DNA from 4 places in the Telluria sp. AIW5 genome. Region 2 is predicted to be linked to each of the others. Evidence: predicted binding sites of a transcription regulator. Region 2 holds the regulator's gene; each other region holds the start of a gene.

Region 1 (4,925 bases), 2.2 Mb from region 2:
GCCAGTTCAATCGCAGCGTCAGCCGCGAGTCCGGAGACGGACGAACCGTCTGTGGGTATGAGAATGCGTTTGTACATGATGGAGTTCCTAAAAATATTCCGGCGTCTAGCGATGCACCATGACCGGGATGGCGCTGTGCACGAGCACCTTCTGCGTTTCGCTGCCCAGCAGCAAGCCCTTGATTCCCCGGCGGCCATGAGATGCCATCACGATGAGGTCGCATTGATGTTCGCGCGCGGTAGAAATGATTGCCTCGTACGGACTGTCCGAAGCGACCGCAATGCAGGTGCAGGTGACGCCGGCATTGCGGGCGGCTGTGGCCACCTCGTCGAGCATGCGCTGACCGCGTTCCCGGCTGGCTTGCGCGTAATCCTCCGGGGTCTGCTCCAGCATGGCGGCATCAGTGGTAAACGTATGGAATTCTGGCGTCGCCGTCATGGCGACGACCTCGGCTCCCACACTCTTGGCAAAGTCGACGCCCGCCACGATGGCGCGCTGGGATGCCTCCGAACCGTCGGTCGGCAAAAGGATTCGCTTGTACATGGTAGACCTCTCAAAGTGTGCCGGCGCTGCCGGCGTTGACGATTAGGCGGTCTCGGCGCCGCCGCGGTACAGAATCACGGGCACGGGCGAATAGGCGAGCACCAGCTGCGGTATCCGTCCCGCGATCAGCCTCGTCACCCCACACTGCCCGTGTGCGGCTAGGAAGATCAGGTCGCAATGCAGTTCGAGCGCCACGCGGATAATTTCGTCGTGCTGCGACGAAGCCATGGCAGTGACAAGGCTATGTGGCACGCCGGCTTCCTGGGCTAGCCGGGTTACCCGGCCGGCACGTTGCGCTGCCGCGTTCAGGGCGCGCTCGCGTTGCACCGTCGACGTGCCGTCGTCGAACTGCGCGTGCGAGGGATCCCGCTGCTGCGCAACCGACAGCGCGACGATCTCAGCGCCACTGCCGCGGGCAAGCGCCACTGCCGCCGCCGCCGCGTGCTCGGACAGGGCTGATCCGTCGGTGGGTACAAGTATTTTGTGGAACATGGCCTTCGCGCCGGTCTGGATGCTTCAACTGATTGAAATCAGTCTGTAGGCGGCGATCAGATTTTTGTTTGATTCGGATCAAGAAGGGACAAGACCGGGTCCGCACTCTCTGCGCCTCGACGCGGCCGCGCCTGCAATCCTGCTGTATCGGGGGGCAAGGACACGCTGGCGCAGTACCGCGCACTGGCCCGGCTAGCCCCGCAGTGGCCGGCCCTGCCTGCTGTCGGGCCGACCGGGATCGTTTCCCGGCACCCCATATGCGGGTGCGGAGCTGCTCCGCGAGCGCCTGCGACTGCTGGGAGACCTCAACGCCGAGGCTCCCTTCGAAAGCGACCCCATCTATACCGCATCATATTCGACGTCGTCACAGGAGCTCTTCAACCGTGCCCGGCGCGACCTGAGCCACGGTTGCATTCGCGTTGAACGTCCGGCCGAGCTCGCGCAGTTCGTGCTGGCCGACTCCGTGAAGTGGAACGACGATCGCGTAGCCGCGGCAATGCGTCCTGGCCCGACCCGCACAGTGACGCTCGCCGAGCCGGTCCCGGTTGTGTTGTTCTATGCCACCGCAATCACGGACCGCCACGGTCGCGCCTTGTTCGCCGAGGACATCTACCGCCGCGACCCGCCCTTGCTCAAGGCCCTGCAGGCGGAGTGAGGCGAACATCTCAGCCGTTTTCCAAATTGCTGGTGTATTTGATTTCTATCAAATCCGATGCTCAGTTCTGCGCCAAGAGGCCCTACAGTTGTCCGATGCCGTTCTTTCCATCAGCCGGTATGCAAAATGTTCACGGCAGGCTGACCGTTCATACTTTCCCGAAAGAAAATTATGTATAAGACGATTACGGTTTACATCGATGGCCGTGAAGGGCAGGACAGCCGCCTGCGCGCTGCCGCCCTGCTCGCAAATGACCATCGCGCCCACCTGGTCGGTACGGCCGCGACCGGCATCAGCTGGCTCGACTACGCAACGCTGACGGGTTCCATGGGCGCCCCGATGCCCATGCCGGAGTCGGATTTCCAGGGCCTGCGGGATGCCGCCGAGGCGCGTCTCGCCGTGTTCAGGCGCGATGCCGGGCGCCTCGGAGTCGAATCGTTCGAAACGCACGCAATAGACGACGACGCCAGATACGCATTGCTTCTGGAATCACGCTACACCGACCTCGTCGTGCTCAGCCAGGACAACCCCACCGCGGCCGCGCCTGGTCTGCCGGGACACGTGGCCCATCTCCCGCAATACGTCGCGCTGCACGGCGTCCGTCCGGTACTCGTCATTCCGCACGACTACAACAAGGCCGCGATCCCGGGTAGCGTGGTAGTCGGCTGGGACGGCGGCATGCCGGCGATCCGCGCCATTACCGCCGCATTGCCGCTGCTACAGCGCGCCGAGAGCGTCCAGCTCGTCCTCATCAACCCCGATGAGCGTTCCGGGCTGCACGGCGAGCAGCCCGGCGCCGACATGGCCCTATACCTTGCTCGCCACGGGGTGCACGTCGAGGTAATTCGTGAACGTACTACCTCGACCGAGGGCGAAGCATTGATGGCACTGGCACGCGATTCTGGCGCCGGACTCATGGTCACTGGCGCCTACGGCCACAGCCGGTACCGCGAATGGGCGCTCGGGGGTGTCACGCGAGAGCTGCTGGAGCGCGCCCGCGTACCGCTGCTCATTGCGCACTGAGCCATGGACGCCCCTCTCAGGGATATCCCGGCGAGCGAATTGCGGCGTGAAGGCAGTACCTGGCAAGGCGGGCGCCACGCGGCCGGGCCCGAATGGGACACGGCGCAGCGCTCGGCCGACCTGGCCCTGAACGCCTGGCTCGGGCAATTTACCGCACACGTGTCGCCGGCGGCGCTGGCGCTAGCCTGGCAGGACTGGGCCAGCCACCTTGCCCTTTCGCCGGACAAACAGATGGAACTTGCCCTGTTGGCGCAGTCCAGCATCCAGCACTGGCTTGAATACGGCGCGGCGGCTGCCGGGAGGCAGGCCGTCGAGCCCCTGCAGCCGCTGGCGCAGGACAAGCGCTTCGCCGATCCGGCCTGGAATGCGTGGCCCTGGAACGTCGTCAGCCAGGGCTTCCTGCTGACCCAGCAATGGTGGCATCGCGCAACTTGCGCAGTGCCCGGCGTCGCGCCACATCACACCGATGTCGTCACCTTCGTGGCGCGCCAGCTGCTCGATGCGGTCGCGCCGTCGAATTTCGTCGCGACCAATCCCGCGGCGCAACAGGTTACGGCGACGAGCGGCGGGCGCAACCTCCTGCACGGGATCTTGCGCGCCGCCGTCGACACGCGCAATACGCTGGCAAAAACCAGACCGCCGCTCGCCTATGTCCCTGGCACCGACGTCGCGGTCACGCCAGGCAGGGTCGTGCTGTCGAACCGGCTGATCGAGCTGCTGCGCTACGATCCAACTACCCCATCGGTGCATGAAGTGCCGTTGCTGTTTGTGCCGGCCTGGATAATGAAATACTACATCCTTGATCTTTCGCCACAGAATTCCCTTGTGCGCTACCTCGTCGAGCGCGGGCATACCGTCTACATGATCTCCTGGAAGAACCCGGGGGCAGAGGATCGTGACCTGGCGCTGGAAGATTATCGCCGCCTTGGCGTGATGGCCGCGATCGATGCTATCGCCGAGCAGACCGGTGCCCCCCGGGTCAACGCATGCGGCTATTGCCTGGGCGGGACACTGCTCGCGATTGCCGCCGCCGCCATGGCGCGTGACGGCGACGCCCGTCTGGCCAGCGTCAGCTTGCTGGCGGCCCAGGTCGACTTTACCGAGCCGGGCGAACTGTCCCTGTTCATCGACGATAGCGAGGTCAGGTTTCTGGAGGCGGCCATGTGGCAGCAGGGTTACCTCGACTCGCGCCAAATGGCGGGTGCCTTCCAGCTTCTGCGCTCGAACGACCTGGTCTGGTCCCGACGGCTGCGCCACTACCTGCTCGACATCCCGGACAAGGACAATGACCTAGCCTCGTGGAACACGGACGCCACGCGCATGCCCTACCGCATGCATTCGGAATACCTGCGCAAGCTCTTTTTAAGAAACGCACTGGCGAGCGGGCGCTACCTGGTCGATGGCCGCCCCGTCTCGCTTGCAGACATCCGCGTTCCGATATTCGCGGTCGGTACACGCACCGACCATGTAGCGCCTTGGCGCTCGGTGTACAAGATCGCGCCCTTGACCGACACCGAGGTGACGTTCCTGTTGACCTCGGGCGGGCACAACGCCGGTGTCGTGTCGCCGCCAGGGACCCCGCGGCGCAGCTACCAGGTCGCAACCCATGCGCACGATGCGCCTTACGTCGATCCGGACAGCTGGGAGCGCAAGGTCGAGGAACGCGAAGGTAGCTGGTGGCCTGCATGGGAAGCATGGCTGGCTGAGCACGCGGGGCCGATGGCCTTACCGCCCCCGCCCGTGGTCGGGCTCGCTCCGGCCCCAGGCAGCTACGTACTGGCCATGTGAGCGACGCCGACCGCATCAGCGTGCGGCCACGCCCATCCGGTGCAGCCGTGTACACCAGCGCTCGACGCCTGCAGCACCAAGCTCGCCCGCGCCGCCCACCACTGTGCTGTACACCGGCGCGATGCCGGCGAAACCGAGGATGTTGCGGCGCATGAGCCTGATGCTGTGGGCACCGTACAGCCACCGGTACGCCAGTGCCGGCATCCCCATGGTGACGACCAGGCGCGCACTGCGCCCGCCCAGCAGCCCTGGCCGCAACGGGTTACGTGGCTTCGGGTCGATCGCGAAACCCGGCCGCGCTACCTGCTCCAGGAAACCCTTCAGCATGGCCGGCATGTCGCCCAGCCATAGCGGGTAGAAAAAGACCAGGTGCTGCGCCCGGCGGATTGCTTCCTGCGCCGCAATCACAGCTGGTGGAGCTTCG
Region 2 (4,925 bases):
AGGAAGAGCCGGGTGGTAAAGATGCGCCCTCGCCTGCGCAGCAGCAGGCTCCAGGCGCCCAGTGCGATCATCAACAGGCCCAGGCCCACCATCAGCCGGAAGCTCCAGAACACGATCAGGGAATTGGGCCGGTCCTCGCGCGCGAACTCCTTCAGGCCGGGGATCTGGCCGGCCCAGGTGTGCGTGAGGATGAGACTACCCATGTGCGGCACCCCGACCGCGTAGCGGGTCTTCTCGGCATCCATGTCCGGTATGCCGAACAGCAGCAGCGGTATTGCCTCGCCCGGCTCGTTCTGCCAGTGTCCTTCCATCGCGGCCAGTTTGGCCGGCTGGTGTTCGGCGGTGTTCAGGCCATGGAAGTCGCCGATCACGGCCTGGATCGGCGCGACCAGCAGGATCATCCACATCGCCATCGACAGCATCTTGCGCACCGCCGGGTTGTCGGACCGGCGCAGCAGCTGCCAGGCACCGGTCGCGCCGACGATCAGGGCGGTGGTGAGATAGGCGGCCACCACCATGTGCATGAGCCGGTACGGGAACGAGGGATTGAAGACGATCGCCAGCCAGTCGGCGGGCACCATGCGGTTGCCCTCGATGGCATAGCCCTGCGGCGTCTGCATCCAGCTGTTGGCGGCCAGGATCCAGGTGGCGGACACGAGCGTGCCGGCGGCCACCATGCAGGTGGCGAAGAAATGCAGCCCCGGACCGACCCGGGTCCAGCCGAACAGCATCACGCCGAGGAAGCCGGCTTCCAGGAAGAAGGCGGTCAGCACCTCGTAGGCCAGCACCGGCCCCATGATCGAGCCGGCGAACTCGGACATATAGGCCCAGTTGGTGCCGATCTGGTAGGCCATCACGATACCGGAGACCACGCCCATGCCGAACATGACGGCGAAGATCTTGAGCCAGAAGTGGTACAGGTCGACATACACCTGGCGCTTCGTCCTCAGCCAGGAGAACTCGAGGACGGCCAGGTAGCTGGCCAGGCCGATCGTGACCGCCGGGAACAGGATGTGGAAGGACATCGTGAACGCGAACTGGAAGCGTGCCAGATCCAACGCCGATACGCCGAACATGTGCTCTCCTCGTGGACTGCGGTGTCCAGAATCTAGCATGGCTCAGGGCGCGCACAATTGGCAATCGGGCGGGAACGGATGCCGATTAACTGTTGCGTCCTTTTTATCCGGCCTGCATGAAACGCAGATAAGGCTTCATTGTCGTTTTTATCGGTGACACTATTTATTCAGTTGCCCGCTCGCACTGTCTTTTGGGCTAACAGATATTTATCTGCTGCAAAGATATTTCCTTCCAAACGAGTCGTCGGCACTTAACTTTGTGGGAATCCTGTATGCGTGCGAGATATCATGGCGAACCCCTTGCGACCCCGCTGTTGACGGAAGGCGAAACCGGCCGGTTCGGATTCATGTTCGGGGACCTCGCGGCCAGTCCCGAAAACCGCCTGGCCAGTTCATCGATCATGACATCACCCTGACCGAATTCGAGCGCAACGCGCAAGGCCAGCCGGCCGATATTTTCAACGTCATCAAACTGCCGGATTTTCCGGTATTGACGCCGCAGCAGGTGATGGACAGCCTGGTGAACCGGCGCACCGGCGTGCTCGATCTCGACAGCGTCTACAAGCTCGACGGTGCGGAAGGGACGACGGATTCCGATGGGTACATGGTGATGGGAAAAGTTACCGAGGTTCCTGAAGAGTTCCGGCCGATCAAGACCGCCGATCTCCACCATGACCTGCCGCGGCTCCCTCCCCAGGAAGACCAGGACCTCGATCGCAAGGCCATCATCGGCGATCCCCGCAACGACGAGAACCTGATCACGGCGCAGATGCATGTCGCCTTCCTGCGCTCGCATAACGCGCTCATGAAACGGGACGGGCTCACTGCGGAGCAGGCACGCATGGCCGTGCGCCGGCGCTACCAATGGGCGGTGCTGCATGATTTCCTGCCCAGGATTTGCGCGCCGGCCGTGGTGGAACAGGTGCTGGCGGGCGGGCCGTCCGCCTGGAGGGCCGACGGTCTTTCAGCGCTCTTCATGCCGGTCGAATTTTCCGCCGCGGCCTATCGCTTTGGACATTCGATGGTACGGCAGGAATACGATTACAACGACACGTTCAAGCCTGAAGGCGGACTGGCTCCCGCGACCTTCAACTTCATGTTTACGTTTACCGCCTTGTCCGGCGACATTGCCCCACTCCCCGGGCCGGATAAACAGTTCCCGTCCCTGCCGAACAACTGGATCATCGACTGGGTCAGGTTTTTCGAACAGGGCGACACGGCCGGCCGGAATCCCGCACGAAAAATCGATTGCCGGATCAGTCCCGAATTGAGCAAGCTGCGCGATACCGCCGGCATGCCGATCGAATCGATCATGGGTCGTCTTGCCGCTCGCAACCTGTTGCGGGGTTATTTACTCGGACTGCCGACCGGCCAGGCGGTCGCCCGCCGGACCGGCCGCGAGCGACTGGCCGAAGACACGATTCTTGCTGCGGTTCCCGCGTCCAACCGCGCGCGTTTCATCGCCGCGGGTTTTCACAAGGCCACGCCGCTGTGGTTCTACATTCTTGCCGAGGCCGCGGCAGTTTCCGACGGCAACCATCTGGGGAATGTCGGAAGCCTGATCGTTGCGGAGACCTTGTGGAACCATGTCAGGTTCGCCGATGACAGTGTGGTGGCGAATCCGCCCTCCGATGCCGAGCTGGGCACGGGAGAATTCACCCTGCGCGGCTTGATCCGCATCGGCCAGGACGCCGCATTGCCGCCTTTGTGACAGGCGCTGCACCTTGCTGGCCGCCGCTGCACTTGTTGACCGCCGCGTAACGTAGGGTGGGCACGCCCACGCGGAACGCGCTGCAGCGTTGGCCTGGTTCCAGTGTCGTGGCTCGTATTCAGGAGTGCGTCCGGATGCGTGGTTCGCGGCACCTGTTCCGCAAACACGATGCGACATTCCGCGTGGGCATGCCCACCCTACGTCGCACCGCAGCCGCGCTCTGTCGGCCGTCGCCGCGTCCTGGCGATCGATCTATCCGCCGTCCCGATCCACGGCAGTATCAGGAAACCCGGCGCATCCGGCCGAGCGTCTATAATCGGGCGACCACTCCTTTCTCCATTCCCATGCGCCAGGCCCTCCCACTTCCCGCCGTAGCGCCGATCAGCCTCGGCGCCATCAAGGCCAGCTGCAGCGCCTGCAGCATGCACCAGCTGTGCCTGCCGATGGGACTCGACGCCGCCGACATCACCCGGCTCGACCAGGTCATCGGCGCGCGCCGGCGCCTCGCGCGCGACGAGCGGCTGTACACGATGGGCGAACCGTTTCGCAACCTGTACGCGGTGCGCTACGGCCACTTCAAGACCTACCAGGTGAATGCCGCGGGCGAGCAGCAGATCACCGGCTTCCAGATGGCCGGCGAACTGCTCGGCATGGATGCCATCAGCGGCGAGCGCCACCAGTGCGACGCGGTGGCGCTGGAAGACAGCGAGGTATGCGAGATCCCGTTCGCGCGCCTGGAAGAGCTGTTCGGCCAGGTCCCTGCCCTGCTGCGCCACTTCCACCGGATCATGAGCCGTGAAATCACGCGCGAGCAAAACGTCATGCTCTTGCTCGGCAACATGCGCGCCGAGCAACGCTTCGCGGTGTTCCTGGTGAACCTGTCGGCCCGCTACGCCGCGCGCGGCTATTCGCCGACCGCCTTCGGCCTGCGCATGTCGCGCGAGGACATCGGCAATTATCTCGGCCTGACGATCGAAAGCGTCAGCCGCCTGCTGTCGCGATTCAGGAAACAGGGCTGGATCGAGGTCGACAAGCGCGAGGTGGTCCTGCTCGAGCCGGCCAGGCTGAAGGCGATCGCCGCCGGCACCGACCAGTGCAGCCCGATGGCCTGAGGCGGTCCTCCACTTGCCCCGGCACGCCGCGCCCATGACGCCGCCGCCCAAGCTGGCGCGCGCATCCGTCGGAATCGGCTAGAGTATTTTCAACGCTGCTTTTTTGAAAACACCCACTATTTGATTCCAGGAAACCGCATGCCCATCTCGCAATCCCTCCACGAAGAAGTCGCCAGGCGGCTCGGCGCGGCCCGTGAAGCCGCACTCGCCACCGCGCGCGCCCGCCTGGACGCCGATCCTTCGGGCGACGAGCCGCCCGTCATCTCGCCGCGCGCCCACCTCGTCCAGAACGACGACGCCCCGACCGCCGAAATGATCGCCCACGACGAAGAACATTTCGCCGACCACGAAACCGCCCTGCTGCACGAGATCGACGCCGCCATCGGCCGCCTCGAATCGGGCGGCTACGGCATCTGCGAATCCTGCGGCTGCGAGATTCCCGAACAACGCCTGCTGGCCACGCCGACGGTGCGCACCTGCGTGCCCTGCCAGGAACGCATCGAGCGGGAAGAAGGCACGGGCCGCGGGCCCACGATGTAAAGCAGGGCCGGCACTGCACCCGGTGGCCGAAGGCCGGAATCGGCGAACGATTCACACCGGTCGGAGTGCCCGAACGTCACGCTATCGCGGCCGGCGCTCGCCCGAACTTGAATACCGACAGCGCCTGCGACAGGCGCGCCGCTTCTTCCGCCACATTATGCGAGGCCGCCGCCGACTGTTCCACCAGCGTCGCATTCTGGCGCGTGATCGCGTCCAGTTCCGCCATCGCGGCATTGACTTCGCCGATTTCGCCGCCCTGCTCCCGGCTGGCCTGGGTGATGTCGTGCATGATGCCGGCCGCGTCCCGCACCGAGGCGACGACCTCGCGCATGGTCTGGCCGGCTTCGCCCACCAGCGCATTGCCCTGCGCTACCTTTTGCACGGAATCCTCGATCAGGGCCTTGATTTCCTTCGCCGCGCCGGCCGAGCGCTGGGCCAGGCTGCGCACTTCGCCGGCCACGACCGCGAAGCCGCGGCCCTGCTCGC
Region 3 (4,925 bases), 2.2 Mb from region 2:
GACGACGGCGATGCTGCGCCTGTCCCTGGTACTCGTTGGAGCCCTTGGCTATGTAGAATGGAGCGCCCGGATACCGATTGCCTGGCGCTGCGGTTTGGTGTACGTGACGCACACGGGGGCGATGATCCTGAGCTCCGCGCTGCTGCCACACGGACTGGTGCTGGCCTTGCCTGCAATCACCGGCGCGATGTTTCCGCTTGCTTTGGTCGAGCCACGCCTGCACCGCCTGTTCCTGGTCGTGCTGTTGCCGTCGCTGCTATTCGTTGGGCTCGGTGCCGCAGTACTGCCGCAGCAGGTGTTTGCCGCCAGCACGCTGGTCTACCTGGTGACATTGGCCTTGGCAGGGGCGGTCGCGCTGGTGCAAGGACGCTGGCGGCGCGCCGCCTTCCTTGCCGAACGGGCGCTGGCCCATGCGGCCCACTACGATAGCCTCAGCGGGGTGCTGGCGCGCGGCTACCTCGTCGAGCTGGCTAACCATGACGTTGCGCTGGCAAGGCGCTACGGCCGCCCGCTGGCGATCGGCATGATCGATATCGATCACTTCAAGCGCGTCAACGATACCTTCGGCCATGCTGCCGGCGATACGGTGTTGTGCGCCGTGAGCCGGGTTTGTGCAGCACAGCTGAGGACCAGTGACTATGTTGGACGGATAGGGGCGAAGAATTCGTCTGCGTCATGCCGGAGACAACGGAGGAAGATGCGCTTGCCTGCGCCGAGCGCATGCGTCTGGCCGTCGCCGACATCCGGCTCGAAACGCCGGCTGGGACGGTCAGCTGCACGATCAGTATCGGCATCGCGGCGCTGCATCAGGGACATGCAGAATTCAGTGCCTTGCTTGCTGCAGCGGACGCCGCGATGTACCAGGCGAAATCAAACGGCCGCAATCGTATCGAACTTGCGCCGTCTCATCCTTTTTCCTGACTACTGCCTGCTTCCGGCGGAGCGGACGTCAGGAGCGCTTCCAGCCGTTCAAAATTGAGTAATTCAATCTCGCGCTTATCGAGGGCGATCCATCCCTCGTTGCGGAAACGCCCCAGTAGGCGGCTGATACTTTCGATCGTCAGTCCAAGGTAGTTGCCGATGTCGGCGCGCGACATGCGCAGGCGGAATCGTCGCCCGGAATAGCCTCGCTCGACATATCGCGAGGACAGGTCCAGCAGCAGGCTGGCAAGGCGCTCCGACCCATTCATGTTCGCGTACAGCAGTACCGCCTGTTCGCGTACGATCTCGTGGCTCAGGGCGGAATGGAAACGCTGCATCAAAGGCGCAGAATCATGCATTGCTTCCTGAAGCCTGCCATAAGGAATTTCACACACTTCGCAGTCGTCGAGTGCGCACATCGTAGAGGCATGTCGTCCGGCGTAGATCGCATCGAGCCCCATCAGATCGCCGCTCATGTAGAAAGCGGTGACATGCGGCTGGCCCCGGTGATCGGGCCGCGACGATTTCAGATGGCCGAAGCGGACCGCATACACCATCGCAAAAGACTGGTCCCTGCGGAACAGGACTTCGTCGGGCGCCAGGCGCCGCCGATACCCGACTAGCCCGTCTAACCCGATAACATCACGTACGTCGACATCGGATGGCAGGCACAGGTTGCGGGCAGCGCAGCCTGAACAGCTCGCCAGCGGCCTGGCCTGCGCAAGCATCGCGGCATGGAGCGTCAGATCGTTCATACGTCCCCCTGGACCATGAGCGGCCAATGGTCAGTATCCGGCAAAGTGGCGGATCAGGCAAGACCGGCTCAAGCCGACAATGGCATCGACGACATAGGAGCAGCTCTGCAGGATGGCGACTGCCTGAGATGTTCTTTTGCCGATTTTTGATTCAAATCAAATGCCCGCCGTGACATCCAGCTTGCGACCCGCTTACAGTCAAACAAGCCCGCATGACGCTGGGACTACCTGGGAGCGCCGATGGACAAGAGGTATTTGGTGACGGGCAACGCTGGGCGGCGTCGCTGCTTCGCTTCAATCGCGCGCGACGGCCGGCCAGGGGGCACATGAGGCCGGGCGCTCCGGGAATCGGTCCGCACGGACTGGACAGCGATGAGGCCGCGCGACGCCTCGCGCGGGACGGCCCCAATTGCCTGCCGGACGCCGGCGGGCGGCGCTGGCTGCAGATCGCCGCAGGCGCCGCGCGCGAGCCGATGTATCTCTTGCTGGCTGGCGCGGCCATGCTGTACCTGCTGCTGGGCGAAGCGCGCGAGGGCGCGTTCCTGCTCGGCATGGTTGTCCTGATGCTCTTTATGACCCTGTTCCAGGAAGGACGTACCGAACGCGCGTTGCAGGCACTGCGCGACCTGAGTTCGCCGACCGCGCTGGTGCGGCGCGATGGCCAGGCGCAGCGTCTCCCAGCGAGGGAGCTGGTCGAGGGGGACCTGGTTGAAGTGGGCGAGGGCGACCGCGTGCCCGCCGATGCGCTGCTCCTGGCGGCGGTCGGCCTGATGGTCGATGAATCCCTGCTGACAGGGGAGTCGGTCCCCGTCAGCAAGCTGGCCGCGCCCCAAGGCAGCGCTCCGGCGCCCCCGGGCGGCGCTGACCTTCCCTGGGTCTATTCCGGCACTCTCGTGGTGCAGGGGCATGGGCTGGCGCGGGTCGGTGCCACGGGCTCACGCAGCGAGATCGGGCGCATTGGTATGGCGCTCGGCCGGATCGCGGCACCGCCCGGAAACCTGCAGCGTGAAACCGCGCGGCTGGCGCGCCGTTTGGCGCTACTGGGTGGTGCAGTCAGCGCCCTGCTGGTAGGTCTGCTCCTCATGCGTGGCAGCGACCCGGTGCCGGCGCTGCTTGCCGGCATCGCCCTGTCCATGTCGATGCTTCCAGAAGAATTCCCGGTCATCCTCACTGTCTTTCCCGCCATCGGCGCGTGGCGCCTGGCGCGCAGCCAAGTGCTGACACGCCACCTTGCAGCGATCGAAATCCTGGGATCGACCTCGGTGCTGTGCGTCGACAAAACCGGTACCCTGACCGAAAATCGTATGGCCGTCGCCCGGATCTGGCAGGCGGGCGTCGGTCACGATCCAGGGCTTGGCGCCCCGATGCCGGCGGCGCACCGCGAAGTGCTCTTCCATGCACTGCGGGCCAGCCGCGAGCTCGGTAGCGATCCTATGGAGGCTGCATTCTGGCGCCTGGCTACCGATGCATTGCCTGACGCTGGCGCCGTCCCGGGCGGCTGGTCGCTGGTGCATGAATACGGCCTTACTCCCCAGCGACCAGCCCTGATCCATGTGTGGGATTGTGGCGACAACAGGGTCCTGGTAGCGGCCAAGGGGGCGCCTGAAACGGTCATCGCTTTGAGCGGCGCCGACGCCGCCCTGCGCCAGGAAGCGCTGGCGGCCGCGGCGCAAATGGCCGGGGCGGGGCTGCGGGTGTTGGCAGTGGCGCGTGCGCGTGCCGCGACGGGCACCTGGCCGGACGATCCCGCCGCTTTCGAATTCGAACTGCTCGGCCTGGCGGCGCTGGCCGATCCCTTGCGTGCAGACATCCCTGCCGCCGTGGCGTCGTGCAGGGAAGCCGGCCTGCGCATCGTGATGATCACCGGCGACCATCCAGCAACCGCCCGCGCGATCGCCCGCCAGGCCGGTATCGGCAGCGGGGGGACGCTCACGGGCATCCAGATCGCGGCACTCGACGGCGACATGCTAGCGCGCCGCCTCGAGGGCATCGACGTCTGCGCGCGCATTGCGCCACAGCAGAAGCTCGACATCGTGCAGGCATTGCAGCGTGGGGGCGCCATTGTGGCCATGACGGGGGACGGGGTCAACGACGCCCCGGCCCTGCGCGCCGCCAATGTCGGTGTTGCGATGGGACGGCGCGGTACCGATGTCGCGCGCGAGGCGGCCGACCTGACCCTGCTCGACGACCGCTTCGCTTCACTGGTCGAGGCGATTGCGTCCGGCCGCCGGATCTTCGGCAACATGCGCAAGTCGATGTGCTATGTGATGGCGATGCACGTGCCCATCGCCGGCATGGCGCTGCTGCCGGTGCTGCTGGGCTGGCCGGTCATGCTGTACCCGCTCCACATTGTGTTTTTAGAGCTGGTCATCGATCCTGCCTGTTCGCTGGCCTTCGAGAATGAGCCGCCCGAGAAAGACCTGATGCGTCGTCCGCCGCGCGCGCCGGGCGAGGCGTTGTTCGGCCGCGCAGCAGTCACCGCTGCGCTGCTGCAGGGCACATGGGTGTTGGCCATCCTGATCGCACTGTATGGCTGGGCGCTGGCGCAGCTTCCCCAGCCAGAAGCGCGCACCATTGTTTTCGCGGCGCTGGTGCTGTGCAACCTCGCGCTGCTGATGTCAAACCGTCAGCGCGGCGGTGTTGGCGGCACGCTAAGGATCGCGAATCCGGTGTTTTGGGCGATCACCGGGGGGGCACTGTTGCTACTGTCCCTGGCCATCTATCTGCCGGCAGCGTCCGCCATGCTGCGCATGGCCCCACCGCCGCCCGGATCGCTGGCTGCGGCCGGCCTCGCAGCTGCGGTCGCGCTGGCCGGTCTCGAACTACGCAAATGGCTGGAGGCGCGTCCGCGCTCAGTGCTCCTGCGTGGGCGCCGGCAGCCGCCATAGCGAACAGGCTGGACACCTTCGCAGGCAAACGGGGCACGCGCAATTTGTGTTTTTGATTTGTGTCAAACAGCGTGCAAGGCGAAAGGCACAGACTGCGGGCTTCTGCACCAATGCCACAAAGACTCTCCATGACTTCCGCCTTGATAATGATCAGACGCCCGCACAGCATCGTGCGGGCAATGACGCTCGCCCGCAACCGGTTGCTCGCCCGCGTACGTGACACGGCGTACGAACCCGACGATCACTTTCCCGGCGCCTTCATGGACCTGGTTGACGCTGTCGAATGTGCTTTCCGCAATGAGGAAACTTTGATGGAGTCGGCCGGGCACCCCGCATTGCGAAACCAGCGTCAGGACAATGC
Region 4 (4,925 bases), 1.2 Mb from region 2:
CTGCTGCGCGGGCACATTGTTGAAGGCGACGTTGAAGCGCTCTTCCAGCGCCGGCCTGGCCTTCGGCAGCTCGCGCGCGAGGGCGCTCGCGGGCGGCAGCAAGGCATTCGCCACCGCATCGTCGACCTGCGGGGCGGCGCGGGTGGCGGCGCTGGCCGTGGCGACTTCGCGCTTGATGGCGTCGTAAGTCTGGTGCGGCGGCGTGCTCCGGCAGCCGGCAAGCAGCGCGCCGGCAGCCAGGAGCGCCAGCAGGGAATGATGTCGCATGGATGTCCTGTCCTTCATTTGTCGTGTACCCGCGTCATCCCGCCGGCCCTGGGCGCGGCGGCCGCATTCAGTGTCAGGACCCGGCGCGCGCGTCCGCGCACCAGCTCCACCTCGTTCTGTTCGATGCGCACCACGCGCGCGCCTTTGTAGGTGTCGCCCAGGCGCAGGGTCTCGCCGTCGATCACGGCCACGTGGCGCCCGCCTGGCTGGCGTGCGATCAGCACCGACTGCAACTGCGGCGCGCGCTCGACGGGAGCGGCATCCGGCTGGCCGGCCGCGCCGCCCTGCCCCGCCATCAGGGCGGCCGGCGGGCGCGTCGGGTCCTGCAGCGCCTGGGCGTCCGCCGGGTTCGCGCCTGCCAGCAGCAGGCAGAATACAATGCGCCTCACAGTTTCATCCATTTCGCGTCCAGGCTCAGCGTGTACAGGGTCAGGGTCAGGCGCGAGGCCGGCCAGGTTTCCGCGTCCAGCTTTGCTGCGCCCCAGAACAACTGGGTCGGCATCGATTCCAGCGCCGCCATGGTGCCGATCATGTCGAGGTAGTTGCCGCGCACCGTCACTTCGACGCCGTGGCGATACAGCAGCGCCGCGGGCCTGGCGGCCCCGGGTGCCGCGGGCGCGGCGGGCTGCGGCTTGCCCGCGCCGAGCAGCGGCTCGACCGCCAGCGTGCGCATCGACACCAGTTGCAGGCGGCCGTTGGCGCGCAGGATGGCTTCGACCAATGGCGCCATGCGCTCGGGCGGCACCAGGCCGTTCTGCATCGCGCGCAGGCTGGTTGCCAGTGCGTCCGTCTGCGCGCACACGGCGGCGATACGTTCGCGCACCGGCGCGTCCGGGTCGACCTGGGCGGCCCGCACCTTGTCGCCGATCTCGTTGTCGATGCCTTCGAGGTTGTTCTGCTGCTGGACGATCTGGGTGCGCAGCAGGCCCTGCTTCGCGAACATCGGCCCCAGCGCAAAGAAATGCACGAGGAAGACGGTAGCGGCGGCGATCGCCGCGAACAGCAGCCCCCGCTCGCGCAGGCTGAGCGCATCGACGCGGGCGGCGAGCCGGGTGAGCTGTTCCTTCACGGTTTGGCTCCTTCCGGCGTCGACAGCAGGCTGAATTCGACAAAGGGCGCCGGGGTGGTGACCGTCTTGCCGCCCTCGTCGAGGCGGGCACCGGCCACGCCCTGGCTGATGGACAGGCTGCCGAAGGCCTTGCCGCGCAGGATGGGTTCCGTGGTCAGGCGGTTCAGGTAGCCGGGAACGCGCTGCGGATCGAGCGCTCGTCCACGCACGCCGATGTCCAGGCCGGCGCCGGTGATGCTGACGCTCGTCAGCCACAGGCCGTCGACGTGCTGGCGCGCCAGCGCGCGGAAGTATTCGGCATAGCCCTGCGTGTTGCCGAGCTCCCCGCGTTCGAGCACGCCGGAGACTTCGCGCAGCGAAGCGAGCTGGGTCTGGGCCTCGGCCAGTTCGGCCTCGACCGCCGGATTTTTCTGGCGCGGCGCGAATTCGGCGTTCACGCTCTCGAGGCGCTTCTGCTTTTGTGTCAGCTGGGCGGCGCCGGCGTCGGCCTGCCTTTGCAAATCCCGCAGGCGCATCTTGCCGTAGGCCTGGAGCGCGGCCATCCCGAGGAAGAGCACCAGCAGCGAGGCCGCCATCGTGCGTGCCGAAAAAATCTTCTTTTGCTGCAGGAAGACCGGGTTGAACAGGTTGATCTGCTGGCTCACAGCACCGTCTCCTCGTGGCGCAGGGCGGCGCCGAGCGGTACCAGGAAGCGCTGCTGCAGGAGTTTGTCGGCCAACTCGGGCGCGCGTTCGAAGTCGAACAAGGTCGCGAGGTCGAGCGTATCGACCGGCGTGTAGAGGTTGCTCGACAGGTAGTCGTCGAGCCCGACGACCGGAGACGGCGCCAGCACCAGCTTGGCCACGCTGATGAAGGAGTACTGGCGCTCGAAGTTGTCGAGCGAGCGCTGCAGCTCGAGCGTGACGCGGTCGAACGCGGCGTTGCGGCGCTCGGCGTCCTCGTCGAGCAGCTGCGCGAGCGCGAGGTCGATGCGGCGCGCCAGGTAGAGTTCGCCGCGGTAGGAGACCGTCAGCAGGCCGCCTTCGTCGCAGAAGGAGAGCATCGCCACGCCGCGCCCGGGCGGCTCGACCAGGGCCGAGATATTCCTCTGCGCCATTTCCGGGATGTCGATCACGGCCAGCTCGACCTTGGCCGCGGTGAACAGCTTCTGGCGCGCCTCGATCACGCTGTTGCGCGCGGCGACGGCGAACATCGAATGCTGGGCGCGCACGGCGGCGTTCGGGTCGACCGGCAAATCGAGGACGTCGATGGTGGCGTCGTCCACGTGGAAGTCGAGCATGTCCTTCAGGCGCCAGCGCACCGCGGTCTTGAGCTCGTCGGGCGCGACATTGGGGGCGTCGACCGAGAGGATCTGGTATTCGCCCGCGGACAGCATGGTGATCGAGCGGTAGGCGTGGGCATGCAGTTCGTGGCCCGCTTTCTCCAGCAACTCGGCGGCGTTCTTGCCCGGATAAAAGACGGCCTGGCGCACCTGCGGCTTGATATCGGGCGCCGTTTGCATGCTGACGGCGGCCAGGCCGTCGCCTTGCAGCGCGATGGCCAGCCACCCTTCTCTTTTCTTTGCTTTTCTAAAAAAACGCATGCGGGCCGTTGTCGATATGGGGCGATCTCTGGTGTCTTGACCGTAGAAGATTGATTATATTCAAGATCGACATTTTCATCGAACTAAATCGACTGCGGCCACACTGGACGGCGCCGGGCGACACAGGCCGCAGCGGCGTCAGAAATACAACTCGCGCACGTAGATCACGGGGCTGCGGTGGCTGCCGAAGCTGACCCGGCCGGTCGTGCTCGGCAGCCAGGGCCAGCTGCTGTAGCGCAGGGTGACGCTGCCGCTGCGGGCCGCGCCGTTCTTGCGCTTGCCCGGTGCGCGCAGCCACAAGGTGCCGCCCTTTTGCTCTTTCATCAGGACCGGATTCGTGTCCGCCGCGCCGATGAGCGCCGCGCAGGTTTCGCCCGGGTCGAGGAAAGTCGCCGCAACGGCCGCGCAGGAGACCGGCTGTACCACGCCCGCGATGGCCTCGGCAAAGCCGGGATTGAAGAGCCAGCCCGCCGTGCCGAGGTAGTATTCGGCGCGCAGGTTCAGGGGCGTGCGCAGGGTATCGGTGCCGAGCGCGTTCGGCAGCTTCAGGCGGCCGTGCAGCACCAGGATGCCGCCCTCCTCGGAGTCCTCGACGTTCGAACTGATCGCGACCGCGACGGTGGCGGGGCCGCCGCCGGCGGCCAGCTGCGTGTCGCCGGCGGTGGCGCGCACGGCGATGGTGCGTGGATCGCCCACGGCCGGGCGCGGCGGCGTATCGACGTAAGGGCTCGCCAGCTTGAACGTCGCCGTCGCCTGCATCGGGTACGGCAGTGGCTTCGCGGCCGGATCGGCCGGCTTGGGCGGCGGCGCGATCGTCACCGGGGCGGTGCCCGTCGCGGTACCGAGCGCCGTCTCGGCCGGCTCGCCGCGCGCCTCCTTCACCGCACTCAGGGTGACGGTCCGGTACCAGTCGCCCGTGAAATTTTGTACCAGCTCGTTGCTGGCGTTGTAGGCCTCGACCGTGACCGTGAACGGCTGTTGCGAATACACGGCGCCCTTGTCGCCGGGGCAGTTCAGCGTGGCGGGAAGTACGGCCGGGCAATCGAAGCGGCCGCTGACGATGGTCTTGAAATAGGCCGGATAGAAGCGGCCGACCGCGACCGTGCTGCCCGGCGTCGGCACGCCCAGGTAGAGGTTGGACTTGCTCGCGTCGTCGGGATTGTCGGCGTCCACCAGGCCGGCCACGACATTGATGGCGCCGACCTCGCTCCAGGCCGCGTCGATGGTGGCGATGCCTTTGGTTTTGGTCCAGTCGGGCGCGCCTTGCGTCAGCTCGCCCAGGCTCACGAGTTTGACCGCTTCCGCATGGACAAGCTTGAGCGCCGACGGCACGTCCTCGTTGCCGAAATTCGGGGCGTAGCCGGCCGTGCCGGCCAGCAGCGCGCCGATCTCGACCTTCAAGGGCGCGCCCGCCGGGGCGAAGCCGGCGCCGTCCGGCGCCGTACTCTTCGGGTTGTCCAGCGCGCCGCTCCGGATGCTTTTGAAATCGATGCGCAGCGGCGCCACGACGAATTGCCGGGTCGAGGCGGTGGCGCCGCCCGCCAGCAGGCTGAGCGCGACCCTGCCGATGTCGTTGTAAGCGAAAGCCTGCTTCACCGACACCTCGTTTGCCGCGAACTTGACGGTGGTGCTTCCCGACCAGGCGGCCGGCAGCCCGGACGCGGCGCACACCGGAAGGGCGATGCCGGCATAGGTCGCGTTGACGCTGCCGCTGGCGGGATTGACGCAGTCGAGCGAGAACTGCATCGCTACGCTCGTCTCCTTGCTCTTGCTGGGCGCGGTCGGCAGGTCCCCGCTGATCGCGGTCAGGTAGATGTCGACGGACTGGCCGCCGACCATCGCGGCGCTGTATTCCTTGCAGGCCTGGCCGGCAGCGCCGACCTTGATGCCGGCCGTGCATTTGCTGTCGGTGAAGACGTAGCCGGTCGTGCCCGTGGCCGGGCCCGTGCCGGGCGTTACGGCCGCGGCGGCGGCCGTGCCCTTGTTCGAGGCCGTGTTATTGGCCGC

What was found. Region 2 encodes FNR, which switches genes on or off when oxygen is low (the NO sensors DNR and NnrR bind a similar motif). Its sites were predicted from a motif close to TTGATNNNNATCAA; they were not measured.
Region 1: a site for FNR is predicted at 1,729-1,742, ahead of AC1MEM_RS03680 (universal stress protein). Genes of this name have one in related genera too.
Region 3: a site for FNR is predicted at 1,823-1,836, ahead of AC1MEM_RS03715 (cation-translocating P-type ATPase). Genes of this name have one in related genera too.
Region 4: a site for FNR is predicted at 2,969-2,982, ahead of AC1MEM_RS18595 (agglutinin biogenesis protein MshI). Genes of this name have one in related genera too.

The regions. Positions count from the first base shown of each region.
Region 1 is NZ_CM155289.1:829,060-833,984, reverse strand. It holds gene AC1MEM_RS03700 (universal stress protein) at 1-77, opposite strand, end outside; gene AC1MEM_RS03695 (universal stress protein) at 106-543, opposite strand; gene AC1MEM_RS03690 (universal stress protein) at 586-1,035, opposite strand; gene AC1MEM_RS03685 (hypothetical protein) at 1,400-1,699, opposite strand; gene AC1MEM_RS03680 (universal stress protein) at 1,862-2,713, shown strand; gene AC1MEM_RS03675 (PHA/PHB synthase family protein) at 2,717-4,501, shown strand; gene AC1MEM_RS03670 (NAD(P)H-dependent oxidoreductase) at 4,517-4,925, opposite strand, start outside.
Region 2 is NZ_CM155289.1:3,001,204-3,006,128, reverse strand. It holds gene AC1MEM_RS13315 (cytochrome ubiquinol oxidase subunit I) at 1-1,076, opposite strand, end outside; gene AC1MEM_RS13310 (peroxidase family protein) at 1,336-2,787, shown strand; gene fnr (fumarate/nitrate reduction transcriptional regulator Fnr) at 3,132-3,899, shown strand; gene AC1MEM_RS13300 (TraR/DksA family transcriptional regulator) at 4,038-4,439, shown strand; gene AC1MEM_RS13295 (methyl-accepting chemotaxis protein) at 4,516-4,925, opposite strand, start outside.
Region 3 is NZ_CM155289.1:834,698-839,622, forward strand. It holds partial or broken gene AC1MEM_RS03705 (GGDEF domain-containing protein) at 11-921, shown strand; gene AC1MEM_RS03710 (helix-turn-helix domain-containing protein) at 906-1,676, opposite strand; gene AC1MEM_RS03715 (cation-translocating P-type ATPase) at 2,003-4,564, shown strand; gene AC1MEM_RS03720 (hypothetical protein) at 4,693-4,925, shown strand, end outside.
Region 4 is NZ_CM155289.1:4,200,946-4,205,870, forward strand. It holds gene mshL (pilus (MSHA type) biogenesis protein MshL) at 1-267, opposite strand, end outside; gene AC1MEM_RS18580 (hypothetical protein) at 282-656, opposite strand; gene AC1MEM_RS18585 (type II secretion system protein M) at 653-1,336, opposite strand; gene AC1MEM_RS18590 (PilN domain-containing protein) at 1,333-1,980, opposite strand; gene AC1MEM_RS18595 (agglutinin biogenesis protein MshI) at 1,977-2,918, opposite strand; gene AC1MEM_RS18600 (hypothetical protein) at 3,057-4,925, opposite strand, start outside.